Regions from separate parts of the Streptomyces sp. NPDC045968 genome, predicted to be linked through region 3. Evidence: riboswitches for the same ligand, from Rfam matches in the RefSeq annotation. Region 3 holds a riboswitch; each other region holds the start of a gene.
The links. A riboswitch is a leader RNA that binds a small molecule or an ion and turns the genes downstream of it on or off. The one in region 3 is predicted to bind cyclic di-AMP.
Positions count from the first base shown of each region.

Region 1: another riboswitch for cyclic di-AMP. It lies ahead of AC07FA_RS24355 (C40 family peptidase); the one in region 3 lies ahead of AC07FA_RS19960 (M23 family metallopeptidase).
Region 2: another riboswitch for cyclic di-AMP. It lies ahead of AC07FA_RS30050 (C40 family peptidase); the one in region 3 lies ahead of AC07FA_RS19960 (M23 family metallopeptidase).

Region 1 covers NZ_JBWKLF010000008.1:330,800-341,642, reverse strand. Annotated here, with positions in the region: gene AC07FA_RS24380 (DUF5691 domain-containing protein) at 1-170, shown strand, start outside; gene AC07FA_RS24375 (cobalamin B12-binding domain-containing protein) at 234-647, opposite strand; gene AC07FA_RS24370 (esterase/lipase family protein) at 991-1,956, shown strand; gene AC07FA_RS24365 (M23 family metallopeptidase) at 2,194-3,771, shown strand; gene pcrA (DNA helicase PcrA) at 3,847-6,288, opposite strand; cyclic di-AMP (ydaO/yuaA leader) riboswitch at 6,549-6,713, shown strand; gene AC07FA_RS24355 (C40 family peptidase) at 6,712-7,884, shown strand; gene AC07FA_RS24350 (hypothetical protein) at 8,033-9,136, shown strand; gene AC07FA_RS24345 (hypothetical protein) at 9,162-9,515, opposite strand; gene AC07FA_RS24340 (C40 family peptidase) at 9,763-10,833, shown strand.
Region 2 covers NZ_JBWKLF010000012.1:95,683-104,697, forward strand. Annotated here, with positions in the region: gene AC07FA_RS30040 (ATP-dependent Clp protease proteolytic subunit) at 28-663, shown strand; gene AC07FA_RS30045 (hypothetical protein) at 671-979, shown strand; cyclic di-AMP (ydaO/yuaA leader) riboswitch at 1,353-1,517, shown strand; gene AC07FA_RS30050 (C40 family peptidase) at 1,521-1,991, shown strand; gene AC07FA_RS30055 (LysE family translocator) at 2,009-2,650, opposite strand; gene AC07FA_RS30060 (LysR family transcriptional regulator) at 2,723-3,640, shown strand; gene AC07FA_RS30065 (ATP-binding protein) at 3,660-4,091, opposite strand; gene AC07FA_RS30070 (8-amino-7-oxononanoate synthase) at 4,281-5,441, opposite strand; gene bioB (biotin synthase BioB) at 5,585-6,766, shown strand; gene AC07FA_RS30080 (adenosylmethionine--8-amino-7-oxononanoate transaminase) at 6,759-8,063, shown strand; gene bioD (dethiobiotin synthase) at 8,065-8,763, shown strand; gene AC07FA_RS30090 (class I SAM-dependent methyltransferase) at 8,842-9,015, shown strand, end outside.
Region 3 covers NZ_JBWKLF010000006.1:358,874-369,716, forward strand. Annotated here, with positions in the region: gene AC07FA_RS19925 (VOC family protein) at 1-774, shown strand, start outside; gene AC07FA_RS19930 (thymidine kinase) at 793-1,446, opposite strand; gene AC07FA_RS19935 (alkaline phosphatase family protein) at 1,505-2,692, opposite strand; gene AC07FA_RS19940 (DUF5998 family protein) at 2,692-3,288, opposite strand; gene AC07FA_RS19945 (bifunctional acetate--CoA ligase family protein/GNAT family N-acetyltransferase) at 3,422-6,319, opposite strand; gene AC07FA_RS19950 (HPr family phosphocarrier protein) at 6,482-6,763, shown strand; gene AC07FA_RS19955 (GntR family transcriptional regulator) at 6,924-7,628, opposite strand; gene AC07FA_RS19960 (M23 family metallopeptidase) at 7,839-8,642, opposite strand; cyclic di-AMP (ydaO/yuaA leader) riboswitch at 8,656-8,823, opposite strand; gene AC07FA_RS19965 (M16 family metallopeptidase) at 9,042-10,424, opposite strand; gene AC07FA_RS19970 (M16 family metallopeptidase) at 10,451-10,843, opposite strand, start outside.

The sequences.
Region 1 (10,843 bases), on a different contig from region 3:
TGAACCCGGCCGAGGCGGACCGCCTCGAAGTGCTCACCACCACCCCGGACGAGCCGGAGGGCGCCTCACCAGGAGCGGGGGGCTACTGGTCGGAGGCGTTCCAGCGCCTGGTCTCCACCTTGCGCCTGCGCTCGGCCATGGACAGGGAGCTGGCCTCCGGGGCGCCGTGAACAGGACGTGCCGCCCCGCGCGGCCGACGGACCCGGGCGGTCCGTCGGCCGTGAGCGGTCGGGTCAGGCCCCCGCCGTCTGTCGCACGTTGGCGTTCACCCAGTCGACGATCGACGTCGTCGTCGCACCCGGGGTGAAGATCTCCGCGACACCCTGGTCCTTCAGCGGCTCGATGTCCGCCTCGGGGATGATGCCGCCGCCGAACACCTTGATGTCCTCGGCCTCGCGCTCCTTCAGCAGCTCGATCACCTTCGCGAAGAGCGTGTTGTGCGCACCGGAGAGGATCGAGAGACCGATCGCGTCGGCATCCTCCTGGATCGCCGTGTCGACGATCTGCTCGGGCGTCTGGTGGAGGCCGGTATAGATGACCTCCATACCGGCGTCCCGCAGCGCCCGCGCGATCACCTTGGCTCCACGGTCGTGGCCGTCGAGTCCCGGCTTGGCCACCACCACACGGATCGGACCGGTCACACCCATCACTGCCTCCACATGGATCTCCCGCGCCTGAAGGGCCGGGGATGTGAACGAACGTTATCTCCAGCATCCCGCAAGCCGCCGTTTCGCGGTGGACGGGGAGGGGGAAATCACACATGGGACATGTTCGCTACGCGTCGTTCCCGGCCGAGGCGGCCCATCCGTCTCGCCGGGGGCAGCCGCACAGGGAGCCGCTGCGAGGTCGCCGTACCACCGCGCCGTCAGCCGCACGGCACGGTGGTACGGCCTCACGGCCGATCATCCGACGATCGCCGCCTCGCACCGACACCCCATGAGGGCATACGGGACCGGAGCCGCTCCTGTGTGTCATTGCAGGAGGTCGGCCATGAAGGTCCTGTCCTTCCTTTCCCCATTGCTGCGCACGCCCCTCTCCCCGCTGCTGCGCACACCCCTTCCCTCACTGCTGCGCACGCCCTGCACGCTCCCCGCCCGGCTGTCATCGGCGCTGGTCAAAGCCACCGTGCTGGAGCTGGCGATCCTCGCCGGGCACATCCTCATCTACCCCTCCGGCATCACCCCTGAGCGCCGGGACCCAACGCCGGCCCCCCTCCCGGAACCGGGCCCCGACGCGGACGCGGACGCCCCGGGGCGGACCGGCACGAAGCCCGCAGGACCCGCCGCCCTGCTCGCGGGCGGGGGCACCGGCGGGGGAAGCGGCCGGCCGCCCGTCGTGCTGCTGCACGGGTTCATCGACAACCGCTCGGTGTTCGTCCTGCTGCGGCGCTCGCTCGCCCGGCACGGCTGGCGCCACCTGGAGTCCCTCAACTACTCGCCGCTGACCTGCGACGTCCGCACGGCGGCCGAGCTGCTGGGCCGGCACGTGGAGGAGATCTGCTCCCGCACAGGACACCGTGAGATCGACATCGTCGGACACAGCCTCGGTGGGCTGATCGCCCGCTACTACGTGCAGCGGCTCGGCGGTGACCAGCGGGTGCGGACCCTGGTCACGCTCGGCACCCCGCACAACGGCACCTCCGTCGCCCCGCCGGCGAGCGCCCACCCCATCGTGCGGCAGATGCGCGGCGGCTCCCCTCTCATCGCGGAACTGCGCCTGCCCGCTCCCGGCTGCCGGACCCGGTTCGTCAACTTCTGGAGTGAACTGGACCGAGTGATGGTGCCGGTCGAGACCGCCTGCATGGACCACCCCGACCTCGACGTGGTCAACGTGCGCGTCACCGGAATCGGCCATCTCGCCCTGCCCGTGCACCCGACGGTCGCCGCCGGTATCCGAGGCGCCCTGGAGGCCCAGGACGCCTCCAGCAGCGGATCCGGGGCCGCTTCGGTGGCCTGAACAGGCGCATGACCGGCCTGAATTCGGACACGCAAATAGAACTTATTTCGAACGTACCGCCAAGGCTGCGCCTGCTCTCCACCGAAAGGCGGCCGATTGCCCGTTTCCTGAACGGCTGGAACCCGGCGAAGATTGTCGTCGTCACGTACCGCCGGGTACAGTCGCGGCCACTGCTTTCCCCTGGAGTCCCCCACGGACACCGGAACAGGTCCTGCTGCCGAGGCGAGAGAGAAGTTGGTGAACGACCAGCACCCCCACGCCGGGTACGTCGACTACGACAACAACCCCACCGGCAGCTTCGCCACCGATCCACTCTTCGGCGCTCTTCCCGGTCAACACGACGGCAGTTACGACAGCGGTTCCACCCACGGCTACGAGGCCGGCGGCGGTTACGGGAGCGGTTACGACACCGCCCAGGGCGCCACGTACGGCTACGACCAGGGTTACCCGGCCGCCGGGCAGGGCCACAGCGGCGAGTACGACTCCACTCAGTGGGACACCGGCGCGCATCAGACCGCCTCGTACGACGCGTACGCCGCCCACCCGCACGAGCCGCACGAGCACCAGCAGCAATACGACAGCACCGGGCAGTGGGACACCTCCGGATGGGCCCAGGCGGGCCAGACCGGTCAGGCCGAGCAGTGGGCGACGACCGACACCGGCGCGTTCCCCACCACCACCTTCGACGCCACGAGCTACGAGACCGGCGCGTACGCCACCACGGCATTCGTGGACGCGGGAGCCGACACCGGCGCCTACGACGCCACCGCCTGGAACTCCGGCGCCACGCCCGAGAACGCGCCGTACGAGCCCGAACAGCTGTCGTACTCCTCGTACGAACAACAGCCGGCCGAGCAGCAGGCCGCTTACGAGCCGTACGCGACAGCCGAGTTCAGCACCGTGGACGCGGACACCGACGCCGACACCCGCCCGCACCCCGAGGCCCACGAGACCGCGGCCGATCCCGAATCCGAATCCGGGACCGACGAACCCGAGCTCCTGACCGCGGCCTCGCACTCCACCACCACCCCCCGCCCGGCCGGCCGAGCGCCCCGCGGCGGCGCGGGCAGCCGTGGCCGACGCCGTACCCCCGCCAAGCGGTCCGCACTCCTGACCGTCGCCGTCCCCTCGGCCTGCGTCATGAGCGTCGCGGGCATCGCGGCCGCCTCGGTCAGCGGAATCTCCGCCGGCGAGGAGAAGAAGGACACCACCACCTCGGTGGCGGCGGCCGACCCCGCCACCGTCAAGCCGGTGGCCGCCAACAACGAGCTGGACACCCAGCTCGCCAACCTCAGCGCCGACGCCGACGACTTCGCCGACCGCGCCAGCCGCACCCAGGAGCGCATCGACCTGCGGGAGCGGCAGGCCGCCGAGAAGAAGCAGCGCCAGGAGGAGGCCGCACGCCGCGAGGCACTGCGCCCCAAGTTCGCGCTGCCGGTCACGCAGCACGGTCTCAGCGCGTACTACGGCCAGGCGGGCGTCAACTGGATGTCCGTGCACACGGGCGTCGACTTCCCCGTCGGGTACGGCACTCCGGTGATGGCCGCGACCGACGGCACCGTCCGCACCCAGTTGAACAGCGCCTACGGCAACATGGCCATCGTGACGGCGGCCGACGGCACCGAGACCTGGTACTGCCACCTCAGCAGCATCAGAATCCGCTCGGGCACGGTGCAGGCGGGCGACACCATCGCGTACGCCGGGGATTCCGGGAATTCCACCGGCCCGCACCTGCACTTCGAGGTCCGGCCCGGCGGCGGCTCGGCGATCGACCCGATGCCCTGGTTCCGGAGCCACGGCCTCAACCCGAACTGATCACCACAGGGTGGATTGGCTGTGGCCCCGTCCAGGAGGACGGGGCCACAGCCAATCCGCACGAGCGCCGCGGAACTACAGCTTCTCGACCGGCGCGTAGCGCAGCAGGAGCTTCTTCGGCCGCTCGTCCCCGAAGTCGACCGTGGCCTTCGCCTGATCGCCGAAGCCCTCGACCGCCGTCACCGTGCCCAGACCGAACTGGTCGTGCGTGACCCGGTCCCCCACCACCAGCGTGACCACCGGCTTGTCCGCGGTGCGCCGGGTGGCGAAGCCCGAGGGACCGGACTTCGAGCGCGAGGACGACAGCGAGGACGTGATCCCCGACGTCGGTCCGGCCGGAGCGGCCATCGGGCCCTTGCGCTTCCACTCCAGATGCTGGTCCGGGATCTCCTCCAGGAACCGCGAGGGCGGGTTGTACGAGGGCTGGCCCCACGCACTGCGCATCGCGGCCCGGGTCAGATACAGCCGCTCGCGGGCGCGGGTGATGCCGACATAGGCGAGCCGCCGCTCCTCCTCCAGCTCCTTGGCCTGGCCGAGCGCCCGCATGTGCGGAAAGACGCCGTCCTCCATGCCGGTGAGGAAGACGACCGGGAACTCCAGCCCCTTGGCCGTGTGCAGCGTCATCAGCGTGATGACGCCGGAGCCTTCCTCGTCCTCGTCGGGGATCTGGTCGGAGTCGGCGACGAGTGCGACCTTCTCCAGGAATTCGGCGAGCGTGCCCGCGCCCTCCTCAGCCGCCGCGCGCTCCTGCTCGAATTCGAGGGCGACGGCCGCCAGTTCCTGAAGGTTCTCGATGCGCGTCTCGTCCTGCGGATCGGTCGACGCCTGGAGCTCGGCGAGATATCCGGTGCGCTCCATGACCGCTTCCAGGACGACCGCGGGGCCCGCCCCCGACTCGACGATGGTGCGAAGCTCCTCCATCAGCGTGTTGAAGCGCTTCACGGCGTTCGACGAGCGGGCCGCCATGCCGTACGCCTCGTCGACGCGGCGCAGGGCCTGCGGGAAGGAGATCTTCTCGCGCATCGACAGGGCGTCGATCATCGCCTCGGCGCGGTCACCGATACCGCGCTTCGGCACGTTCAGGATGCGGCGCAGCGGGACGGTGTCCTCCGGGTTGGCGAGGACCCGGAGGTAGGCCAGGACGTCGCGGACCTCCTTGCGCTCGTAGAAGCGCACACCGCCGACGACCTTGTAGGGCAGGCCGACCCGGATGAAGATCTCTTCGAAGACACGGGACTGCGCGTTCGTACGGTAGAAGACGGCGACGTCGCCCGCCTTCGCGTCACCGGCGTCGGTGAGCCGGTCGATCTCGTCGGCGATGAACTGCGCCTCGTCGTGCTCGGTGTCCGCGACGTACCCCGTGATCCGGGCGCCGGTGCCGGCGTTCGTCCAGAGGTTCTTGGGGCGGCGGCTCTCGTTGCGCTCGATGACCGCGTTGGCCGCGGACAGGATCGTCTGCGTGGAGCGGTAGTTCTGCTCCAGCATGATCGTGGTGGCGTTCGGATAGTCCTCCTCGAACTGGAGGATGTTGCGGATGGTCGCGCCCCGGAAGGCGTAGATCGACTGGTCCGCGTCACCGACGACACACAGCTCGGCGGGGGCGTCGGCCTCACCGGCCGGGCCCACCAGCTCGCGTACGAGGGTGTACTGCGCGTGGTTGGTGTCCTGGTACTCGTCGACCAGGACGTGCCGGAAGCGGCGGCGGTAGTGCTCGGCGACATCGGGGAACGCCTGGAGCAGGTGCACCGTCGTCATGATGATGTCGTCGAAGTCCAGGGCGTTGGCCTCGCGCAGCCGTGCCTGGTACATCGCGTACGCCTGGGCGAGGGTCTTCTCGAAGCCGTCCGCCGCCTGCCCGGCGAAGGTCTCCTCGTCGATCAGCTCGTTCTTCAGATTCGAGACCTTGGCCGTGAACGACTTCGGCGGGTAGCGCTTCGGGTCGAGGTCCAGATCGCGGCAGACGAGCGCCATCAGCCGCTTGGAGTCCGCGGCGTCGTAGATCGAGAACGAGGAGGTGAAGCCGAGCCTCTTGGACTCGCGGCGCAGGATGCGTACGCACGCGCTGTGGAAGGTCATGACCCACATGGCGTTGGCGCGCGGCCCGACGAGCTGCTCGACCCGCTCCTTCATCTCGCCCGCGGCCTTGTTGGTGAAGGTGATCGCGAGGATCTGGCCGGGGTGGACGCCCCGCTCGGCCAGCAGATGGGCGATCCGGTGGGTGAGCACGCGGGTCTTGCCCGATCCGGCACCGGCGACGATGAGCAGCGGCGAACCGGCGTGCACGACCGCGGCACGCTGCTCGGTGTTCAGCCCGTCGAGCAGCGCGGCGGCGTCGATGACCGGACGGGGGGCACCGTCGCGGTAGTACCCCTCGCGGGGCGGCGGGGGCGCGTCGAAGACGCCCTCGAAGAGACCCTCCGGCACCGCTTCGGGTGCGTGGTCCTCGGGAGGCGGCGGGGGCCCTTCCTCCGAGTTCTGGAGGCCGGTCAGGAAGCTGTCGTCAAAGAGGCTGCTCATCGCTTGACGAGTCTAGGCGGCCCCACTGACACCCCGGGGCCGCATTCCGCAGGAAGGCGTCCGGGGCATGCGCGCACGGAGACCGGGCGGCCACACGGCGTGAGGGCGGCGAGGGCCTTCGACGGTCCGGCCGTACCGCTTCCCGCAAGGTCACGAAAATGTATCGGGCATATCGAACATCAACCTTCACAGGGACGCCACGGGTTGGCTAGCGTGCGTCGTCGGGCGGCCCGTACTCCCTTGAGGCGAACCACGCCGAGCGGGCGCCCACGCCGAATCCAGCTGCCCCCAGGGGCATTCGGAACCGGGGACCCACACGCAGCACCGGGGTGAATCGGTCCACAGCCCTCACGTGGACCGTAGGGCAGCCTTCCGTTCCGCCCGAACCCGACAGCTAACCCGGTAGGCGGTCCACGGAAGGAGATGCCGGCCTTGTCGTCGCATCGCAAACCGCGCACCCGTATGCGCACCACCTCACACGGCATCGGACTCACGACGGCCGCGCTGGCCTCTGTGACGCTGATCTCCACGCAGACCGCGACGGCCGCGCCCGCTGCGCCCCGGCCGAGCATCGAGGACGTACAGAAGAAGGTCGACGACCTCTACCGGCAGGCCGGCACCGCGACCCAGCAGTACAACAAGGCGAAGTCCGCCTCCACCCAGCAGCGCGCGAAGGTCGACGGGCTGCTGGACGCCGCGGCGAAGCGCGCCGAGAAGCTGAACGAGACGCGGCGCGAACTGGGGCGGTTCGCGGCGGCGCAGTACCGCAGCGGTGCGGTCGCGCCGACGGCCACGTTCTTCCTCGCGGACGACCCGCAGTCGTACTTCGACCAGGACCAGCTGATGGCGCGGATGACCAGCCAGCAGCAGAAGACGGTCTCGGACTTCCGTACGCAGCAGAAGGCGGCGGCGAAGAAGCGCGTCGAGGCCACCAAGAGCCTGGAGACGCTCACCGAGGCGCAGACCACGCTGCGGGCCAGCAAGCAGCAGGTGCAGGAGAAGCTGACCGAGGCGCGCAGCCTGCTGTCGGAGCTGACCGCCAAGGAGAAGGCGCGGCTCGCGGAGCTGGAGCGCGAGAAGGAGGCGGAGGCCGAGCGCAAGGCGCAGGAGCTGGCCCGTCAGCAGGCCGCCGCCGCGGAGGCCGAGCGCCAGGCCCAGGAGGACGCGGCGAAGGAGGACGCCGGGCAGCCCGACAGCGGCACGGACACCGGGACCGGGAGCGGTACGGACGCGGACAGCGGCTACGCGGCGAAGGCGGAGAAGGTCCTCGCCTTCGCACGGGCCCAGATCGGGAAGCCGTACGTCTGGGGGGCGACGGGCCCCGCCTCGTACGACTGCTCGGGGCTGACGCAGGCGGCCTGGAAGGCGGCGGGCGTCGACCTGCCCCGTACCACCTGGGACCAGGTGGAGGTCGGCACCCGGGTGGCCACGGCGGATCTGCGGCCGGGCGACCTGGTCTTCTTCTACGACGACATCAGCCACGTCGGCATCTACAAGGGCGACGGCATGATGATCCACGCGCCGAAGCCGGGGGCGAACGTGCGCGAGGAGTCGATCTACTACATGCCGATCTACGGGAGCGTGCGGCCGGCGTGACGCCGAGGCCCCCGCACCCGTCCCGCTCACGTCAGGACCGGCCGTAAGGCCCGCCTGAACCGGGCAGTCGCCCCGCGAACCGCTGTGGGACCATCCGCATGACGACCCCTGGGGGGGGCGAAGCGGTGGTGGACACGAGGAGTTCGGTGTGAACACGGGTGGGGAGCGGGGCGGTTCGTCCGTGCCTGACGAGGAGTGGGAGCGATTCCTCCGGGAGTCGGCGGAGGGCACGGCGGACGCACCCGAGGAGCCGTCGGCGCGGGCTCGCCTCGTGGCGCGGCGGCTGCGCGAGGAGTCCGCGTCTCCGGAGGCGTGGCGCGCGTACTCCCCGGCCCGGCCGCGGCGGAAGGCGGGCTGGTACGCGGTCGGCCTGGTGGTCGTACTGGCCCTACTGGTCGTGGCGGTGGCTCCGGACCGGGTGACCGGATGGTTCGGCGGGGACGGCGGAGCCGGCGAGCCGCTCGCGGCGGAGTCGGAACGCCCGGACCAGCCGCCTCCCGGGAATGCCGGTACGGGGGCCCAGCGGCCCACGCGCGAGGAACCGTTCAAGGGCTCTCCTGCGGCGCGCTGGGCCGGCGGCACGGCCGGGATCACGGTCCCCGCGGCCAGGGCGACCGGGTGGATGAACACGGCGCAGGTGGAGGAGGCTCTCGGGCGGACCCTCGACTTCCTCGACGCGTCCGGTCTGGAACCGGGCGTGCTGCGGGGTGAGCACCCGGACAGGGCGATCGCGCTGATCAACCCCCACCAGAAGGACGTCCAGGCCTATCTGGCGGCCGCGTTCCGCACTCCGAGCAGGAAGAACAACCCGCTGCTGCTCTTCAGCCGGTTCGAGACGTCGCACGCGCGCCTGGTCGGGGACGTGGTCAGGACCCGGGGGCGGATGACGTACCGGGAGGGCGAGCGCGGAGCCCTTCAGGTGACCACCGACGTCACGTACGTGTATCCGGTCGCGCGGGCCGCGGACAGCGACGAGATCGCGCGCACGATCGTGCGCCGTGAGCTGGTGCTGAACTGGGACGACCCCGCGAAGGTGGTCACCGAGCCGGGCACCTTCTCCCTCGTCTCGTACTCGGCCGACACGGCCAACGGCGGCTGCGAGACCTTCAACGGCTACCTCACCCCGGCGTTCGGCGCGGGCCGGCCGGACACCGGAGCGGGTGACGAGATGGACCCCTACGACCGCAGTACGCCAATGGCCGAGCGGATGAAGGCCGGGGACGAGGGGTGCGGAATCGCGACGCGGTCCTGAGCGGGGCCGGGGCCTCGCTCGGGACTCAGGTCCAGAGGGTGGCGATGAAGATGTTGGCGACCGTCAGACCGCCGACCGCCGCGAACTCGCCCTTTCCGGCCCGCTCCTCGTCCCGCTTGACGTAGACGATCCCGAGGATCACGACCAGGATCAGCAGCTTGACGCCGATCTTGATGTTGTTCACGGTCTGGTCGTCGGCCTGGTTGAGGCCGACCAGGGCGACTCCCGTGACCAGCATGGTCAGCGCGCCGTGCAGCATGGCCGGTACGAAGCGGGCCGTGCCGGCACCCATCGCCTTCATCTGGGTCAGGAAACCGCCGAGCAGCGAGGCGATACCGATGATGTGCAGGGCGACGAAGACATTGATGAGTACGTCCATGACCCGGCAGCCTAGCCGGGCCCTTATCACCCCAGGACGGCCAGGTACCACGTCCCGGCCACTTCGCTCGCGCCTGTACGAATTGCCTGATTCCGGCGCTGTTTTTCCGGTCGCACAGAGGTAGCGAAACGCCACATCAAGGCAATAGTTGTCATGACGACCCTTTCCCGTGTCCTGGGTTTAGCGTCCCTTCCCAGGCCCGTCGGCAGCTCCCGGCGGGCAGCCGAACAGGAAGGACGCGGCCCTCGTGGCAGCACACCGGAAAGCCGCTCACCGAAAACCCAAGCAGCGCCCGTTCACCGGCCCTGCTGCCCGTACAGCGGCGACCCTGGCCTTCGCCGGGGCCGCGACCGCCACCGCCTTCGACGGGGCCGCGCACGCCGAACCACAGCTCACCCCGGCCCAGGTCAGGGCCAAGGTCGACCGGCTGTACCACGACGCCGAGGTCGCCACCGAGCGGTACAACGGCACGAAGGAGAAGGCGACCGCGACCGCGAGATCCGTGGACGCGCTGCGCGACGAGGCCGCCCGCAGGACCGAACGTCTCAACTCCGCACGTCACACCCTCGGTTCGCTGGCCACCGCGCAGTACCGCTCAGGCGGCCTCGACCCCGCCGTACAGCTGGCGCTCTCCTCCGACCCCGACCAGTACCTGGAACGCGCGTCGTTCCTGGACCGGGCCGGCGACCGCCAGGCCAGGATGCTCAACGGAATCCGCCGACAGGTCACCGGCGTCGCCCAGCTCCGCGCGAGGGCCGAGGACGAGCTGGCGACGCTCACGGCCCGCCGGGCCGAACTGACGAGGCACAAGGAGACGGTCCGCACCAAGCTGGCCGACGCCAGGCGCCTCCTCGACACCCTGACCGACGCCCAGCGCACCGGCTACGAGCGCGCGGCCGACGCCGGGCACGGCGGCGCGGCCGTGCGAGCCGACCGCAGCACTCCGCGCGGAGCGGTCGGCGCCCCCAACGCCCGTGCCGCGCAGGCCGTCGACTTCGCGTACGGGGCGCTCGGCAAGCCGTACGTCTGGGGCGCCACCGGCCCCTCCTCCTTCGACTGCTCCGGCCTCACCCAGGCCGCCTGGCGCTCCGCGGGTGTCTCGCTGCCCCGCACCACGTACACGCAGATCAACGCAGGACAGCGCGTGTCCCGCTCCGAACTCGCCCCGGGGGACCTGGTGTTCTTCTACTCGGGCGTCAGTCATGTCGGCCTGTACATCGGCGGCGGCCAGATGATCCACGCACCGCGCCCCGGTGCCCCCGTCCGTATCGCGCCGATCGACGAAATGCCCTTCGCGGGAGCGACCCGGGTGGCATAGGCTCCCGGCG
Region 2 (9,015 bases), on a different contig from region 3:
TACATTTTTTACAAGGAGGACCTCGCCATGATCCGCCCCGCCGCTCGTTACGTACTGCCGGAGTTCACCGAACGCACCGCGACGGGAACCCGGACCCTCGACCCGTACTCGAAGCTGCTGTCCGAGCGGATCGTCTTCCTGGGCACGCCCGTGGACGACACCGCGACGACCGACCTCATCGCTCAGTTCATGTACCTGGAGCACGCGGAGCCCGACCGGCCGATCTCGCTGTACATCAACTCCCCCGGCGGCTCGTTCACCGCCATGGCCGCGATCTACGACACGATGCAGTACCTCACCTGCGAGGTGGAGACCTTCTGTCTCGGTCAGGCCGGTTCCTCCGCGGCCGTTCTGCTGGCGGCCGGCGCGCCCGGCCGGCGACATGCCCTGCCCGGCGCCCGGGTAGTCATTCAGCAGCCCTCCCTGCCCGAGGCCGTGCGGGGCCAGCCCTCCGATCTGGAGATCGAGGCACGGGAGTTGATGCGCGTGCACGAGATGCTCACGGGAATGCTGGTCCGGCACACCGGCCGGTCCGCGGAGCAGGTCGCCGCCGACCTCGACCGGGACACCATCCTCGACGCCGCTGCCGCCAAGGCGTACGGGCTGGTGGACCACGTCATGGAGAACCGCAGTCCGTCCCAGCCGCCGCACACCGTGAGGTGAACCGCCGATGCCGCCACCGGAGTTCCCGCCGCTCCCCGCGCTGACCCGCGCCGAGGGGGAGTTCATCGACCGCTACCTGGAAGTGCTCGACCAACTGGGCCGGATCAATCCGGCGCGCGGCAGCGACACCTACAGCGCGCTCCGCGCGGCGCAGGCACTGGCCTCCCGGGCCGGAGCGCTGCGCGACGCGCTCGCCTCCATGCACGAGCGGGGCGAAACGCAGATCCACGCCGGCACCTTGGCGCGGGCGTTGCGGGTGCTCGACGGGGAGCGGCGCGCGGAGCGGGTCACCGTACCCCCCGTCGGCGCCAGTTGACCGACCGCTCCCCCGACTCCCCTTCGCGACCGGTTCTTCGGGCGCACCCGTCCGACACGCCCGATCCTCGTACCGAATTTCCTCGCTCGTTCGGCGTAGGCCGTCCCCCTCACGAAGGACAGCTCAACTTGCGCAAAGCGAGTGGAGTGTGAGCGGAATTCAGCGCTCCGCCGCTGGTACGAGGCGGGCCGGGGAGCCGGTCTCCCGACTCAAATCCTCCCTGTCCACCCGAATGGATCAGTCGTGATGAGCCTCACATAACACCGTTTCAGCTCGGAAAACCGGCACTGAGTGAGTCAAGATCCCTGGGACGACAAGCCCCCGCCACCGCGGCGGGGCGGTCCGGGCGGACGCCGAGTCCTGCCGCTGTCCGGATGACTGGTCGACAGGAGTGGATCGGCAGGAGTGGAGGACCCGAGCACAACGGGTCGACCGGGAGACCGGCCGTCCCTCGGGGTGAAGCCGCCAAGCGCGGCCGGGCAACTTCGCCAGCCCGAACCCGACAGGTCATCCTTCACAGGCGGCTGACGAAGGGTTGCGCATGTCTGCGCAGGTTCATGTCCCGTCACTTCTCGCCCGGGCCGGTACGGCCTCGGTACTCACTCTCGCCATCGGCACCACCATGCTGGCCCCGGGCATCGTGAACGATGCCGAGGCCGCCACCCATTCGACGAAGGCGCTCAGCATCGCCGCCTCGAAGAAGGGTGCACCCTACAAGTACGGTGCCGCGGGCCCCCGCCGCTTCGACTGTTCGGGGCTGACGCTGTACTCGTTCAAGAGGGTGGGCAAGAAGCTTCCCCGCACGGCGCAGCAGCAGTACAACAAGACCCGCCACATCTCCTCGTCGCAGCGCAAACGCGGCGATCTGGTCTTCTTCCATTCCGGGCGCAGCGTCTACCACGTGGGCATCTACGCCGGCCACGGCCGGATCTGGCACTCCCCGAAGTCCGGGTCGGTCGTGCGCCTGGAGCGGATCTGGTCCAAGAGCGTCTGGTACGGACGGGTGCGCTGACCGGCGCCCCTGCTGCCTCAGTGCAGCAGGGGCCCACCCACCAGCACGAGTCCCAGCGCGGTGAGTGCCGCGCCGCTGCCGCCCTCGATCGCCCTGGCGGTACGCGGCCGGCGCAGCCACCGGCCGAGCCGGTCCACGAGCAGGGCCACGGCCGGGAACCAGATGAGCGCCAGCAGTACGACGACGGCCGCGAGCAGCAGCGTCCTCGGCAGGGGCGGTTCGCCGTCGGGCACGAACTGGGGCAGCAGGCTGAGGAAGAGCACGGGCGCCTTGGGGTTCAGGGCGTTGGTCAGGAATCCCTGCCGCAGCGAGCGCCCGAGCGCTTCGGGGCTCGCCCCCGGTGCCGTGTCCTGATCCGCCCCGGCCGTAGCCGGCCGCCGCCGTATCGCGTACAGCGCGCTCAGTCCGAGGTAGAGCACATACGCGCCGCCGAGCAGCTGGACGGTGCGGAAGAGCACGGGCATCGCCACCAGCACAGCGGCGAGGCCCGCCACGGCGAGCGCGGTGTGCACCAGCAGCCCCCCGGCGACGCCCAGCGCGGTGGCCACTCCGGCCCGGCGCGAGGCCAGGGCATTGCGTACGACCACGGTGAAGTCGGCGCCCGGCAGCGCCACCATTCCCGCGGCGACTCCGATGAAGGCCAGCAGTTGTGCGTCCATGGGTACACCATGGACCGGCCGGGCCTTTAGCGTGTACTTGCAATCTTCTGGGTCTGCCTAAAGGAACGCTTAATGTACGACCCGACACGCCTGGCGGCGCTGGTGGCGGTCGCCGAGGCCGGTTCGATCACGCGGGCCGCGGCCCGGCTGGGCTACACGGCCCCCGCGCTCTCGCAGCAGCTGGCCAAACTGGAGCGGGAGGCCGGTGCGGAGCTGTTGGTGCGCCACCACCGCGGCGCACGGCTCACCGCGGCCGGTGAGCTGCTGGCGGGTCGGGCCCGGCGGGTCCTGGACGAGATGGACCAGGCGCGCCACGAGCTGGCGCGGCTCTCCGGGCTGTCCGGCGGGCGGCTGAGGGTCGCCACGTTCACCACGGCCGGCATCCACCTGCTGCCTCCGGTGCTGAGCGCCTTCCGCCGTGCCCATCCGGACGTCGAGCTGACCGTCACGGATCTGGAGCCGCCCGGCGGGGTCGCCGCCGTGGCCTCGGGCGAGGTGGACCTCGCGCTGACGCACGCGTACGAACCGGCGGTCGCCGATCCGCCCCCCGCGGGGGTGGTTGTCGAACCGCTGCTGGTCGAGGAGCTGGTCCTGATCACCGCCGTCGGGCAGGTCCTCTCGGAGGGCACGGGGCGGCTGCCGGTCACCGAGCTCGCCGGCCGCCCCCTGATCAGCAGCGCGCCGACGCATCCGCCCCGGCGCGGTGTGGAGAGCGCCCTGGCCGAGGCGGGGGCGACGCCGGCCGTGGTCTGCGAGTCCCCCGGCTACGCGCTGGTGTGCGCTCTGGTCAGCGCGGGGCTCGGGGCGGCGGTGGTACCGGAGATGGTCGCAGCGATGTCCCCGACGCCGGTGGCGGTGCGCCGGCTCGACCCTCCGGCCTTCCGCCGGACCATTTCCGTGGTGCACCGCGGTGACCGGGCGACCGCGGCGGCGGCGACGCTGACGGCGCTGTTGCGCAGCGGCTTCGGCCGCGCGGCCGCAGCGCAGTGATGGACCGTTTCCTCCGGGGTCAGCTCTGGACCGGGACGGTCCACGGCAGCGCGATCGAGACCGTCTTGCCCCCTTCGGCCGTGGGACTGACCGTGAGCCGCCCGCCGCACTCCTTGGCCAGACAGCGGATGATGACCATGCCGCGCCCGTTGTCCTGCTGGACGGCCACGGGCAGCCGGCGGGGCCAGCGAGGGTGACTGTCCGTCACCCCCACGTACAGCTCCTCGTCCCGGTCGAGCCGGAGTTCCACGGTGAACGTGGGCGACTGGCCCAACGTGTGCTGCACGGCGTTGGTGGCCAGTTCGGAGACGATCAGGCGGATGCTGTCGGCGAACTCGGCGTCGTCCGGGAGGCCCCACTCGGTGAGTACCCGGGCCACATATCTGCGCGCCGAGGAGACCGAGACCGGATCGCTCGGCAGAGTGACGGATGCTTCTTGATGGTCTGCCATGGCGGCGCCGTCCCTTCCCGGCCCGGCCGACACGAGATCGGCCAGGGTTGTGCTTCGCGCCAGATTGACACTGATGCTGCCCTCTGTAACGACGTTGCACCAAGATATGCAGATATCTGTCGCTCAAAGCGGTGAACTCCGCCGCGGGACGGTGGCGCTTCTCCGCGGCGGCCCGGGTGGCCTCCCGTTTCAGCCGGGCTGAACCGACGCGCCATCGGGAGCGGTCCGTACGATCGTGGCCACCGCTGCCGAGATCTGCTCCGCCGTCAGATCGGCCCGGGCGGTCAGCCGCAGCCGGGAGATCCCGTCCGGCACCGACGGGGGCCGGAAGCAGCCCACCGCGATTCCGGCGGCGCGGCAGTCGGCCGCCCAGCGCACCGCGGCGTCCGCGGACGGCGCACGGACCGCCACCACCGCGGCGTCGGGACGGGCCGCCGTGAGCCCGGCGGCGGTCAGCCGTTCGTGCAGGGCCGTGGCCACCGCGCGGGCCAGGCCGGCCCTTTCCGGTTCACGCCTCAGCAGGTCCAGGGCTCCCAGGGCGCCGCCGGCAGCCGCCGGGGCGAGTCCGGTGTCGAAGATGAACGTACGGGCGGTGTTGATCAGGTGGTCGATGACCCGGGCCGGTCCGAGGACCGCCCCGCCCTGGCTGCCCAGGGACTTGGACAGGGTGAGGGTGGCGACGATCCCCTCGCCGCCCGCGAGTCCGACGGCGGCGAGCGCACCGCGCCCGCCTTCCCCGAGGACGCCCAGCCCATGTGCGTCGTCGACCAGCAGTGCGGCGTTCTCCGCCCGGCACGCGTCGGCGAGCTCCGTCAGCGGAGCGGCGTCACCGTCCACCGAGAAGACCGAGTCGGTCACGGCCAGCGCCCGTCCGTCGTGCGCGTGCAGCGCCTTGCGCACGGCGTCGGGCTCCGCGTGCGGCACGACGGACGTCGCCGCCCGGGAGAGCCGGCACCCGTCGACGATCGATGCGTGGTTGCCCGCGTCGGAGACGATCAGGGAGCCGTGGCCCGAGAGCGCGGTGAGGGCGGCGAGGTTGGCCGCGTAGCCGGAGGAGAACACCAGGGCCGCCTCGAATCCGCAGAACGCGGCGAGTTCGCGTTCGAGTGCGGCGTGCAGGGCGGTGGAACCGGTGACGAGTCGCGATCCGGTGGCGCCCGCGCCCCATCGCAGCGCCGCGTCGGCGGCCGCGGCGGTGACCTCGGGGTGCCGGGTGAGGCCCAGATAGTCGTTGCTCGCGAGGTCCAGCAGTTCCGTTTCCGCGGGTCGCGGCCGCAGCGTGCGGACGAGTCCGGCGGCGGCACGGCGACGGGCCTCGGCGTCGATCCAGTCGAACGGGGCGAAGGACATGGGGTGGTCCCTTTTGTAGGCAGCTCACAGACACTAGCCGCGGGCGCAGCAGGTCAGGGTGTGGCAATACCCACACCCTTCGCCGCCTCTTCTGTCTGGTTCCTCCTTGGCCGATGACCGTGCCGTACGTCAGGATCATCGCCATGGACCTGCTGAACACGCTGGTGGACAAGGGGTTGCGGCGCGAACTGCCGACCCGCGAAGAAGCGCTCGCCGTGCTGGCGACCTCCGACGACGAACTGCTCGACGTGGTGGCCGCCGCGGGCCGGGTACGCCGCCAGTGGTTCGGGCGGCGCGTGAAACTGAACTATCTGGTCAACCTCAAGTCCGGGCTCTGCCCCGAGGACTGCTCGTACTGCTCGCAGCGGCTCGGGTCGAAGGCGGAGATCCTCAAGTACACCTGGCTGAAGCCGGACGAGGCGTCCAAGGCGGCCGCCGCCGGGGTGGCGGGCGGCGCGAAGCGTGTCTGCCTGGTGGCGAGCGGACGCGGTCCGACGGACCGCGATGTCGACCGGGTGTCGCAGACCATCGAGGCGATCAAGGACCAGAACGAGGGCGTCGAGGTGTGCGCCTGTCTCGGCCTGCTCTCCGACGGACAGGCCGAGCGGCTGCGCTCGGCGGGCGCCGACGCGTACAACCACAATCTCAACACGTCCGAGGGGACGTACGGCGAGATCACCACCACGCACACCTACGCGGACCGGGTGGAGACCGTGCAGCAGGCGCAGGCCGCCGGGCTGTCCGCCTGCTCCGGGCTGATCGCCGGCATGGGTGAGAGCGACGCGGACCTGGTCGATGTCGTGTTCTCGCTGCGCGAGCTGGACCCGGACTCCGTGCCGGTCAACTTCCTCATCCCGTTCGAGGGCACCCCGCTCGCGAAGGAGTGGAACCTCAGCCCGCAGCGCTGTCTGCGCATTCTCGCGATGGTCCGGTTCGTCTGCCCGGATGTCGAGGTGCGGCTCGCGGGCGGGCGCGAGGTCCATCTCCGTTCGATGCAGCCGCTCGCCCTGCACCTGGTCAACTCGATCTTCCTGGGTGACTACCTGACCAGTGAGGGCCAGGCGGGCCAGGCCGATCTGGACATGATCGCGGACGCCGGTTTCGAGGTGGAGGGCGCGGGTACGACGACGCTGCCCCGGCACCGTACGCAGGCCGGCGGTGGCTGCGGCTCGCACGAGGGGGGCTGCGCACCTTGCGGCGAGCCCGTGGACGAGGGGGCCGCGGGCGAGGCTGTCGCAGACGCCGCCGAGGTGTCTGCGGCACGCACGGACCTGGTGGCGGTCCGCCGTCGCGGTGCCGGTACGGATCTCGCACCCAATGCCTGAGCCGCTCTCCCCCGCCGCGTTGCGTGCCCTGGACCGGGCCCATGTATGGCATCCCTACGGCCCGATGCCGGGCCGCCAGGAACCGCTGGTCGTGGAGTCCGCGTCCGGAGTACGGCTCCGGCTCGCCGAAGAGGCCTACGGGCAGCGCGAGTTGGTGGACGGCATGTCGTCCTGGTGGTCCGCGGTGCACGGCTACAACCACCCGGTGCTCAACGAGGCGGCGCGCGGCCAGCTGGACCGGATGAGCCATGTGATGTTCGGCGGGCTCACCCATGAGCCCGCCGTACGGCTGGCGACCCGGCTGGTGGAGATCACCCCGGAGCCGTTGCGGCACGTGTTCCTCGCCGACTCCGGTTCGGTGTCGGTCGAGGTGGCCGTGAAGATGTGCCTGCAGTTCTGGCGCTCGGCCGGACAGCCGGCCAAGCGGCGGCTGCTGACCTGGCGCGGCGGCTACCACGGGGACACCTGGCAGCCGATGTCGGTGTGTGATCCCCAGGGCGGGATGCATGAGCTGTGGTCGGGTGCGCTGCCCCGGCAGGTCTTCGCCGACGCACCGCCGGACGGCTTCGACGCGGAGCCGGACGACGCCTACGTCACGCATCTGCGAGCGCTGATCGCGGACCATGCCCACGAGCTGGCCGCCGTGATCGTGGAGCCGGTGGTGCAGGGCGCGGGCGGCATGAGGTTCCACTCGCCCGCGTATCTGCGGGTGCTGCGCGAGGCGTGCGACGCGCACGACGTGCTGCTGGTGTTCGACGAGATCGCCACGGGTTTCGGACGCACGGGGAAGCTGTTCGCGGCCGGTCATGCCGGTGTCTCGCCGGACGTCATGTGTGTCGGCAAGGCTCTGACCGGCGGTTATCTCACGATGGCGGCGACGCTGTGCACCTCCCGGGTGGCCGAGGGGATCTCCAGCGGCGAGGTGCCCGTACTCGCGCACGGTCCGACGTTCATGGGGAATCCGCTCGCCGCCGCGGTCGCCTGCGCGTCGGTGGATCTCCTGCTGGGCCAGGACTGGGAGAGGGAGGTCGCGCGGGTCGGCGCCGGGCTGCGGGCCGGTCTCGCGGAGGCGGCCGGGCTGCCCGGGGTCCAGGAGGTCCGGGTGCTGGGCGCCATCGGCGTCGTACAGCTGGATCACGAGGTGGACATGGAGGCCGCGACCCGGGCGGCGGTACGGGAAGGGGTCTGGCTGCGGCCGTTCCGCGACCTCATCTACACCATGCCGCCCTATGTGACATGTGATGACGATGTGGCACGAATCTGCCGGGCCGTGTGCGCGGCGGCGCGAGAGGGCTGAGATGACGATTCTGGTAGTGACGGGGACCGGCACCGAGATCGGCAAGACCGTGGTGACGGCGGCCGTCGCCGCGGCGGCGCGCGGCCGCAGGGTCGCCGTGCTCAAGCCCGCACAGACGGGCTTGGCCCCCGGCGAGCCCGGGGACGCGGCGGAAGTGGTGCGGCTCGCGGGCGGTCATGTCACTCCGGTCGAACTGGCCCGTTTCCCGGAGCCGTTGGCCCCCGCGACGGCGGCGCGCAGGGCCGGTCTCCCACCGGTACGTCCGTACGAGGTGGCCGAGGCGGCCGGGAAGCTGGCCGCCGAACACGACCTGGTGCTGATCGAGGGCGCGGGCGGACTGCTCGTACGGTTCGACGACGAGGGCTCCACCCTCGCGGACGCGGCGCGGCTGCTGGGCGCGCCGGTTCTGGTGGTCACGCCCGCGGGGCTCGGCACACTGAATGCCACCGCGCTGACCTCGGAGGCACTGCGGGCCCGGGGCCTGGAGTGTCTCGGGGTGGTGGTGGGCAGTATGCCGGCCGAGCCCGATCTCGCGGCCCGGTGCAATATCGACGACCTTCCGGTCGCTGCGGGCGCTCCACTGCTGGGTGCGGTTCCGGAGGGTGCGGGGTCACTCGCACCACAGGATTTCCGTGCCCGCGCGGCGGGTTGGCTGACCGCGGAGCTCGGCGGGGACCGGATGGCCGTGACGACCGGCTGAGCGGGTCTGTACAGGGGAGAAGCAGGCGCGTCCGGGGGAGAATCGAAGGAGCCGTACGTGTTCCTCGAGGAGGCCGTCATGCACCTGCGCAGCACGAAGATCCCGCGGGACGCGGTGCACCACCCCGTCTTCGCCCGGTTCTACGCCCGGATGAGCGTGACCGCCGACGACCGGGCCGGGGTCGCCGCCTTCCGCGCGGAACTGCTGACCGGCCTGTCGGGCCGGGTGATCGAGATCGGCGCGGGCAACGGC
Region 3 (10,843 bases):
ACCGAGGCTGCCGAGCGGCGCACACCCGGAACACCGTGCTGGGTGAGTCTGATCGTGCACGGCCTGACGGCCACCCAGGAGTTCTACGCGGGCCTGTTCGGCTGGGAGTTCCGGCCGGGGCCCGAGCAACTGGGTCCGTACGTCCGTGCGCTGCTCGACGGCAAGGAGGTCGCGGGGCTCGGACAGCTGGCCCCCGACCGGCACCTGCCGACCGCCTGGACGACCTATCTCGCCACCGACGACGCCGACCTCACCGCGGAGACGATCCGCTCCTGCGGGGGCACCGTCGCTGTCGGGCCCCTCGACGCGGGCGAGGCCGGCCGCCTGGCCATCGCCTCCGACCCGAGCGGGGCGGTCTTCGGCGTATGGCAGGCCGCCGCCCACATCGGCACGGCCCTGGCGGGCGCCCCGGGGACCCCGGTCTGGAACGAGCTGGTGACCCGGGAGACAGCGACGGTCGGCAAGTTCTACCAGGCGGTCTTCGGCTTCGAGGCGGAGGCGGTCGTCTCCGCCGACTTCGACTACCAGACGCTCCATGTGGACGGCCGCCCCGTGGCCTCGCTGCACGGCGTGGGGCACGCGCTGCCGCGCGACCGGGGACCGCACTGGATGACCCACTTCGAGGTCGCCGACACCGACGAGGCCGCGGCCCGGGTGGTCGAGCTCGGCGGACACGTCCTCCAGCCGCCGAGGGAAGGCGCGACGGGCCGGCTGGCGACCGTCTCGGACCCGGAGGGCGCGGTCTTCACGATCGTACGGTCGACCGCTCGCTGAGCGAGCGGGACCGCCGGGTCAGCTGCCGGACGTGACCGGGAGGACATCCGGGGACAGCGCGCCCGCGTGGGCAGCGGCCGACGTCATACGGCGGCGGTGGTGGCGGCGGCAGAGGACCTCGTAACCGATCTCCTCCGCCGGGCGGTTGACGTCACCGACGACCACCTGGGCACCCTCGACGACCATCTCCCCGCCCACCGTACGGGCGTTGTGGGTGGCGCGGGCTCCGCACCAGCACAGGGCCTCGACCTGAAGGGCCTCTATCCGGTCGGCGAGCTCGATCAGCCGCTGGGAACCGGGGAAGAGCTTGGTGCGGAAGTCCGTGGTGATCCCGAAGGCGAACACGTCCATGTCGAGCTCGTCCACGACCCGGGCGAGCTGGTCGATCTGCTCGGGGGCGAGGAACTGGGCCTCGTCGACGATCACGTAGTCCGCCTTGCCGCCCTTGGAGAGCTGGGCGACGAGATACGCGTACAGGTCCATGCCCTCCGGCGCCTCGACCGCCTCCGTCACCAGGCCGAGCCGGGAGGACAGTTTGCCCTCCCCCGCCCGGTCGTCACGGGTGAAGATCACGCCCTGCAGCCCCCTCGCATCGCGGTTGTGGGCGATCTGGAGCGCCAGCGTGCTCTTTCCGCAGTCCATCGTTCCGGAGAAGAACACAAGCTCGGGCATGAGGGGTTGAGCACCTTTCGGGCGGGCGTGAAGCGGGGGGGGGAGGGGGACGAGGGGGCTACGAACGCACTTCGAGCAGCGGGACGAGCTGTTCGGCGGGGGTCATCGAGCCGTGCATACCGACCATCGCCGACTCGTGCGGTTCCTGGACGGAGGCGGTGATCACCACGTCGTCGTGGGCGGCCGCCACCACGTCGCCGATCCGGCCGTACACCCGCTCGTCGATCCGGGGGCCGAACCAGCCTGCCGCGATGGCCTCGTCCCGGCTCGCCACCCAGAACTGCTCGCCGAGGACTTCCCGCCAGACGGTCAGCACATCGGCCTGGGCGCCGGGGACCGCGTACACGTGGCGGGCCCGGCCCTCGCCGCCGAGCAGGGCGACTCCCGCGCGCAGCTCCCAGTCCTCGTCGAAATCGATCCGGGACTGCTCGTCGAAGGGGATGTCGATCATGCCGTGGTCGGCCGTGATGTACAGCGCGGAGCGGGGCGGGAGCTGTTCCGCCAGGCGCCGGGCGAGACCGTCGACGTACATCAGCTGGCCGCGCCAGGCGTCGGAGTCGATGCCGAAGCGGTGCCCCTTGCCGTCGACCTCGCTGTAGTACGTGTAGACGAGGGAGCGGTCACCGGCGGCCAGCCGTTCGGCGGCGACGTCCATCCGGTCCTCGCCGGAGAGCCGGCCGAGGAAGGAGCCGCCGCTGAGCGCGACCTTGGTGAGCGGGGTCTGCTCGAAGGTGGGGGCGGACACCTGCGCGGTGCGCACACCCGCCGCGTCGGCGAGCTTGAAGACGGTGGGGTTCGGCTGCCAGACCTTCGGCTCGGTCCAGGGGCGCCAGCGGAGCTGGTTCATCAGCTCGCCGGTCTCCGGATTACGGACCGTGTAGCCGGGAAGGCCGTGCTCCCCGGGCGGGAGCCCCGTACCGACCGAGGCGAGGGAGGTCGCCGTGGTGGACGGGAAGCCGGCCGTGAGCGGGCGGCCCGTACCACCGCGCGAGGAGGGCAGCAGCGAGTACAGGAACGGCGCCTCGTCGGGGTGGGCCTTGATCTGCTCCCAGCCGAGCCCGTCGATCAGGAACACGCAGTTCCGGTCGGCGGGGGCGAGCTCGGGGATCGTGGCCTCGAACCCGGGGACGCCCTGGCCGGCGACGAGCGTCGGCAGCAGGTCGGAGAGTGACCCGCTCCCGTACTCGGGGACCGGGGCGGTGTCGAGAGGAAGCAGAACAGGGTCCTGCCACGCGGGCTGCACCATCAGCGGCCGGTCGCCGCGGTCGCGGCCGTGGCCTCGGAGAGCGCCTGGGCGAAGGCGAGCGTCTCGCGCACGGTCTCCGGGCCGTCACCGGCCTCGCTGACCCGCAGGCTCAGGTCGTCGGCGGTGGAGCTGCCGGTGTAGCCGTGGTCGGCCTCGCAGTTGGGGTCGCCGCAGGCGGCGGGCTCCAGGTCGATACGGGAGACGGCGCCCCAGCCGATGGTGAGGACGACCTCGCGGGGCAGGGTTCCCGGCACGTACTTCTCCGGGTTGGCCACGACACGGCTGAGCACGACGGAGGAGATCCGGTCGAGCTTGACCGACTCGGTCGAGGTGGTGGCGAACGGAGTGGGTGAATCCGCGTCCGCGGTCTGCTCGTCGGTGTGGCTGACGATGAAACGGTTGTCCGTCAGGACCAGCACCGTGACATGGCGGCGCACCTCGTTGGAGTCGAAGGTGGTCTCCTGGTGCACCACGTACGAAGCGACCGGCTCCCCGCCGACGGCGGCCTCCACCGCCTCGGCCACGAGGGCCGGGTAGTAGCCGCTGCGCTCGATCGCCGCGCGCAGCCCCTGGGTCGTCGTACCGGTCTTTGCCATAGGGACCATCCTACGGGGGCCCGGTGGCTGCCGGGCACGCCGTGCGGCAGGTACGGCGGCCGGACCTCGGGACGGATCGGTGAGCGGCGGAGGCGGGCGCGGAGGTCCTCAGCGCCTGCGGGGCCCGGGTTCCTCAGTAGCTGGGGAGGTGGCGGGGGCCGAGGTCGCCGCGGACGGGGGGCGGGGCGAGCCGGACGCTCGCTCCGAGGACGGTCAGCCCCTGGGTGGCGACGACCACGGGTTCGAGGGCGACGGAGACCACCTCCGGGTGGTCGTCGACCAGCCGCGACACCCGCAGCAGCAGCTCTTCGAGCGCCTGGGTGTCGACGGGTGCGGAACCCCGCCAGCCGAAGAGCACCGGGGCCGCCTTGATGGATCTGATCAGCTCGGCGGCGTCCCGGTCGGTGGCCGGGACCAGCCGGTGTGCGGTGTCGCCGAGGAGTTCGGAGGGGGCGCCCGCGAGACCGAAGGAGAGCACCGCGCCCGCCGCCGCGTCGATCGAGGCGCGGACGACGGTGTCCACTCCACGCGGTGCCATGGCCTGCACGACCGGCTGGAGCTCGGCCGGTCTGCCGAGGAGCTCGGTCAGATCGCCGTACGCCCGCCGCAGCTCGCTCTCGTTGGCGAGGTCGAGCCGTACGCCTCCGAGGTCGGCGCGGTGGCGCAGGTGGGGGGCGGTGGTCTTGAGCGCCACGGGGTAGCCGAGCCGCGCGGCGGCGGCGACCGCTGCCTCCGGGTGGGGTGCGGGGAGGGTGGGCCGGACGGTGATGCCGTAGGACCCCAGCAGTTCGCGGGCCTCGTCGTGCGTGAGCGGCCGGCCCCGCGGGTCGGGGTCGGGGCCGAGCAGTCCGCCGATCAGGCGGGCCGCCCCTGCCTCGTCGATGGTGTCGTCGAAGTCGGGCACCTTGCCGGGGACGGCCGCCTGGCGGCGCCACTGCGCGTACCTCACCGCTTCGGCGAGCGCGCGGACGGCCCGTTCGGCGGCCGGGTAGGCGGGGATGCGCCCGACGCGGGCCGGTGCGCTCGTGGCGGCTTCCGGTGCGGACTCACCGGGGGGCGGCGAGAGGGTGGTGTCCCGCGCGGACCCGCCGGAGGGCGGCGCGAGGGCGGTGTCCCGCGCGGGAGCCTGCGTCCGGGCCCCGGCGCGGGCGGTGGCGACCGTGCCGGCGGCCGCGGCCAGGGCCTCCGCCAGGCCGCCGATCTCCACGTGGACCACCGCGACGGGCTTGGCGGGACCGGTGGCCGCCGCTTCGCGCAGGGCGGCGGCCAGGACCTCGCCGTCCCCCGTCTCCGCCTCGCCGTTCTCCCCCACCCAGGGGATCGCGGTCACGATCACGGCGTCGCAGGTCTGGTCGCCGAGCGCCTCGGCCAGCGCGTCCCGGAAGTCCTGCGGACTCGCCGCGGTGGTCAGGTCGCGGGGCGGACGCGGGCGCAGTCCCTCCGCGAGACAGGCGTCGTACGTGAGCAGGCCCAGCGACTCCGAGTTCCCGAGGATCGCGACCCGGGGCCCGGCCGGGAGCGGCTGTCCGGCGAGGAGCAGGCCCGCGTCGACCATCTCGGTCACCGTGTCCACGCGGATCACGCCCGCCTGGCGCATCAGCGCGGAGACCGTCGCGTCGGGAATCCGGCTGACCGGCACGGCGTGGCCGGGCGGGTTGGAACCACTGTGCCGCGCGCCCTTCACCACCACGACGGGCTTCACGGCCCCGGTCCGCCGTGCGAGGCGGGTGAACTTGCGCGGATTGCCCAGCGATTCGAGGTAGAGGAGGGCGACATCGGTCTCCTGGTCCTCGTACCAGTACTGGAGGAAGTCGTTGCCGGAGACATCGGCCCGGTTGCCCGCCGAGATGAACGTGGACAGGCCGGCGCCGCGCCGGTGGAGCCCGGAGAGCAGCGCGATCCCGATCGCGCCCGACTGGGTGAAGAGCCCGATGCGGCCGTGGGCGGGCGACTCGGGGGCGAGAGAGGCGTTCAGCCGGACGGCTTCGGAGGTGTTGATGACGCCGAAGGCGTTCGGGCCGATGATCCGCATGCCGTACGAGCGGGCCTGGCGCACGAGTTCGCGCTGCCGCTCGCGCCCTTCGGCGCCCTGTTCGGCGTATCCGGCGGAGAGGACGACCAGTCCCCGTACGCCGTGCTCACCGCAGTCGGCGACCGCCTCGGGCACCCGGTCGGCGGGCACGGCGAGGACCGCGAGGTCGACCCGCTCGTCGATCTCGCCGACGGACCGGTGCGCGGGGACGCCGTCGATCTCGGTCAGGCCGGTGTCGAAGGCCCGGTTCACGGCGTACGTACGCCCGGTGTAGCCGGAACCGAGGAGGTTGCGCAGCACGGTACGGCCGACCCCGCCGGGGGTGCGGCCGGTGCCGACGACGGCGACGGAACCGGGGGCGAGGAGGCGCTGCACCGACCGCGACTCGGCGCGCTGTTCGCGGCCGCGCTGGACGGCGAGGGACTCGGCGGTGGGTTCGAGGTCGAGGGTGAGGTGGACGGCGCCGTCCTCGAAGCTGCGCTGCTGGGTGTAGCCGGCGTCGCGGAACACCTTGATCATCTTGTTGTTGGCGGGCAGCACCTCGGCGGCGAAGCGGCGGATGCCCCGCTCGCGGGCGACCGCGGCGATGTGTTCGAGGAGCGCGGAGGCCACCCCGCGGCCCTGGTGGGCGTCCTGGACGAGGAAGGCGACCTCGGCCTCGTCGGCGGGGGCGGTGGCGGGCCGGCCCCGTTCGTCGATGCGGTCGTAGCGCACGGTGGCGATGAACTCGCCGCCGGTCGTGACGGCGAGACCGACCCGGTCGACGTAGTCGTGATGGGTGAAGCGGTGCACGTCCTTGGCGGAGAGCCGCGGGTACGGGGCGAAGAAGCGGTAGTACTTCGACTCGTCGGAGACCTGCTCGTAGAAGCTGACCAGCCGCTCGGCGTCGTCGGTCGTGATCGGCCTGATGCGCGCGGTGCCACCGTCGCGGAGCACCACGTCCGCTTCCCAGTGGTCGGGGTACGCGTGATGCGGACTCTGCTCCGGCGTGGGCTGCATGGGCAAAGCCTACGGCTGACACACCGGTCGCGGAGGGATCGGGGCCGGGGCAGTCTGAGGGTGCTCGACCGGCCGCAGCGGCCGGGCCCGGGACCGGGCACAGCAGTGCGCACTGCATGAGAGACTGGTCTAGACAACCATTGATTCGTGAAGGGCAGAACCATGGCTGAGCGCCGCGTCAACGTCGGTTGGGCCGAGGGCCTGCACGCCCGCCCCGCTTCCATCTTCGTCCGTGCCGCCACGGCCTCCGGCGTCCCCGTGACGATCGCCAAGGCCGACGGCAACCCGGTGAACGCCGCGTCGATGCTCGCGGTGCTCGGCCTGGGCGCCACCGGTGGCGAGGAGATCGTGCTCGCGTCCGAGGCGGACAACGCCGAAGCCGCCCTGGACCGCCTGGCCAAGCTGGTCGCCGAGGGGCTCGAGGAGCTTCCGGAGACGGTCTGATTCCGGCTGGATCCGACCGGAATCAATTCTGCGACGGAGTCGCGGCATCCCTGAACGGGTGCCGCGACTTCTTCGTTTCCGGAAAGGCGCCGACGGGCTCGAATTCGGGCAGCACAAAGAAAGTCCTGCGAAATTACCTTCTTTGTATACGGCGCAATTGTTAATGACGGACGCCCGCGGTGTTTACGGCATGTTGCGAAGTGCTCACCCGGGCCGGGACCGGGCCGCGCCCCGGGCGGTCCGGGCGGCGCAGCCGGTGAGCGGCGATCGCACGCTCGGCGTGCTGGACGGCCAGCGCCCTGGCCCGGTCCGCGTCACCGCGCGCGACGGCGTCCACGATCGCCCCGTGCTCGGCCCAGGACTCCGCGGGGCGTACCGGCTGCTCGACCGCGTACATCCAGGCGATCTTGTGCCGGAGCTGGGTGAGGAGCGCGATGAGGCCGGGGCTGCCCGACGCCTGGGCGAGCGTCTCGTGGAACCAGCCGCCCAGGGAGCGCAGATCCTCGCCCTCACCCCGCCGCACCCGCTCCTGACCCAGCCTGACCAGGCCACGCAGCACCTTGAGGTGGGCCTCCGTACGCCGCTGCGCGGCCCGCGCGGCGCCGAGCGGTTCCAGCAGCATCCGGACCTCCAGGAGATCGGCGGCCTCCTGCTCGGTGGGCTCGGCCACGCACGCGCCCGCATGCCTGCGCGTGACGACGAACCCCTCGGACTCCAGCGTGCGCAGGGCCTCGCGCACCGGGACGCGCGAGACCCCGTAACGACGCGCGAGCAACTCCTCGGTGAGGCGGCTGCCGCGATCGAAGACACCGGAGACGATGTCGTCACGGATTGCCGTGCATACCGAATGCGCGGGAATGCGCATGTCCGAACCTCCGCCTTAATCCCCGCGAAACGCGGCCGATCGACGCCTGTTCTGCGACTCTATTGCAATGAGCGCGAATTTCCGATGGCAGAGCGGAATCAAGGGATATCTTCTGGCCACGGAAGGCTTCGGCGGACGGACTCCGGGCGATATGCCGAAGGCCCCGGCGGGGAGCCGGGGCCTTCGGGAAGCGCTGGTGCGGCGCGTGGGTCAGACGTTCAGCCCGTGCGCGCGCAGGTACGCGACGGGGTCCATGTCGGAGCCGTACTCGGGGGTGGTCCGGGCCTCGAAGTGGAGGTGCGGTCCGGTGGAGTTGCCGGTCGAGCCGGAGATACCTATCTGCTGCCCGGAGGTGACGCTCTGGCCGACGGAGACGCCGATCGAGGAGAGGTGTCCGTACTGGGTGTACGTGCCGTCCGTCATCCGGAGCACGATGTTGTTGCCGTAGGCCCCGCCCCAGCCCGCCTCGACGACCGTACCGGCGCCGACGGCGACGACGGAGGAGCCGGACGCGGCGTGGAAGTCGACACCGGAGTGGCTGCCGGAGGACCAGAGGGAGCCGCTGGACTTGTAACCGGTGGTCACGTAGGAACCGGCCACCGGAAGGTGGAACGAGGTCAGCCGCTTGCGCTCGGCCGCGCGGGCGGCACGCGCCTCGGCCTCGCGGGCCTCCTCGGCACGCGCCTGCGCCTTGCGCTTGGCCTCGGCCTTCGCCTTCGCTTCCGCCTTGGCGGCGGCAGCAGCCCTGGCCTTCGCCTTGGCTGCGGCCTCGGCCTGCTGCTCCTGGGCCTTCGCCTGGGCGGCTATCTGGTCGGCGAGGGTGCCGTCGATGGCGACGGCCTGGATCAGGCCGGTGTCGCTGATGACGCGGGCCTCGTCCGCGGCGAGGGCCGGCGAGGCCATCCCGCCGATGACGCCTGTGGTGGCCAGAGCCGCGATGCCGGCGACCTGGGCGCTCTTGCGCGTCAGACGGCTCGGGGCACGGTGCTTCCCGGTGGCACGGGTGAACGCCATGGAGGGGCTGATCCTTTCCTTCCTTCTCGCCTACCGGGTTAGCTGACGGGTTCGGAGCAGGAAGGTCTCCTACGGGCCCCTGCACCGCCGAGGAGGCGCAGACGTCCGATTCACCCCAGGGACTTCGTGGGTCCCCGGCTCCCCAGGCTCGCGCCTGACGGGGACTCGGCGATGGCTGCCCGGCGCCACGGATGCGGCATACATGACGGACAGCCGAGCCGACGCTAAACGGGGCCACTTTCAATCACCAAACGGACAGGCGGTTTTGTAGTACATCCCACAGGGCAGACAGGAAACCTCCCCACCAAAGCGGACAAAAGGAAGGGACCCCGACGGGCAGTTGCCCATCGAGGTCCCCTTTGTTCACTTTTGCGAGTACGGCAGTGAGCCGGCCGGCCGTCAGCCGCTGACGACCGACACCTCGCCGATTCCCAGGGCGCGGACGGGGTCCGCGATCTGGGAGGCGTCGCCGACGAGCACCGTGACCAGCCGGTCCACCGGGAACGCGTTGACCACGGCGGCCGTCGCCTCGACCGTCCCCGTCTCGGCCAGGCGCGCGTACAGCTGAGCCTGGTAGTCGTCCGGGAGGTGCTGCTCGACCTGGTCGGCGAGGGTGCCCGCCACGGACGCCGCCGTCTCGAACTTCAGCGGGGCGACACCCACGAGGTTCTGCACGGCCGTCTCGCGCTCGGCGTCGGTCAGCCCCTCGGCAGCCAGCGTCCGCAGGACCTTCCAGAGGTCGTCCAGCGCCGGTCCCGTGGACTCCGTGTCCACCGAGCCGCTGATGGCGAGCATCGCCGCTCCGGTGCGCCCGGACGAGGAACCGGGTGCCGTCGAGCGCAGCACCTGCCCGAAGGCGCGGACGCCGTAGGTGTAGCCCTTCTCCTCGCGCAGGACCCGGTCCAGCCGCGAGGTGAGGGTGCCGCCCAGGCAGTACGTGCCGAGGACCTGGGCCGGCCAGACGCTGTCGTGCCGGTCGGCGCCGATGCGGCCGATCAGCAGCTGCGTCTGGACCGCGCCCGGGCGGTCCACGATCACCACGCGGCCCCGGTCGTCCGCCGTGATCGGCGGGACGGGGCGGGGCTCGGCGGTGTTGCCCGACCAGTCACCGACCGTGTCGGCGAGCAGCGCGTCCACGTCGACCCCGGTGAGGTCGCCGACGACGACCGCGGTGGCGGTGGACGGACGGATGTGCGCGTCGTAGAAGGCGCGCACGGCAGCGGCGTCGATCCGCTTCACCGTCTCCTCGGTGCCCTGGCGCGGACGCGACATCCGCGCGGTGGCGGGGAAGAGCTCCTTGGAGAGCTGCTTGGCCGCCCGGCGGGCGGGGTTGGCCTGCTCGTGCGGGATCTCGTCGAGGCGGTTGCCCACCAGACGCTCGATCTCGCTCTCGGAGAAGGCGGGTGCCCGCAGCGCTTCGGCGACCAGCCCGAGCGCCTTGGCCAGCCGGGAGACCGGGACCTCCAGGGAGACCCGGACGCCGGGGTGGTCGGCGTGCGCGTCGAGAGTCGCGCCGCACCGCTCGAGCTCGGCAGCGAACTCCTCGGCGGAGTGCTTGTCCGTGCCCTCGGACAGGGCGCGCGCCATGATCGTGGCCACGCCGTCGAGGCCCTCGGGCTCAGCGTCCAGCGGCGCGTCCAGGAAGATCTCCACCGCGACCACCTGCTGGCCGGGGCGGTGACAGCGCAGCACGGTGAGGCCGTTGGGCAGGGCGCCCCGCTCGGGGGCGGGGAAGGCCCAGGGCCTGGCCACGCCCGCGGTCGGCTGCGGGTGGTACTGCATCGCTACTCCAGTCACAGCGGCGTCGCTCACTGCTCGGCCCCCTCGTGCGTGTCGGTGCCGGCTTCGGCGGTGTCGTCGGCATCGGCGTCGGCGTCGGCCGGCGCTTCGACCGGCTCGTAGACCAGGACCGCGCGGTTGTCGGGGCGCAGGCAGGCCTTGGCGGCCGCCTGGACCTCCTCCGCGGTGACGTCGAGCACCCGCTGCACGGCCGTCAGGGCCAGCTGCGGGTCGCCGAACAGCACGGCGTACCGGCACAGTTCGTCGGCGCGGCCCTCGACCGTACCGAGACGGTCCAGCCACTCGCGCTCCAACTGCGCCTGGGCCCGCTCCATTTCCTCGGGCGTGGGGCCCTCGGCGGCGAACCTGGCCAGTTCCTCGTCGACCGCGGCCTCGATCTGCGGCACCTCGACACCGCCGGA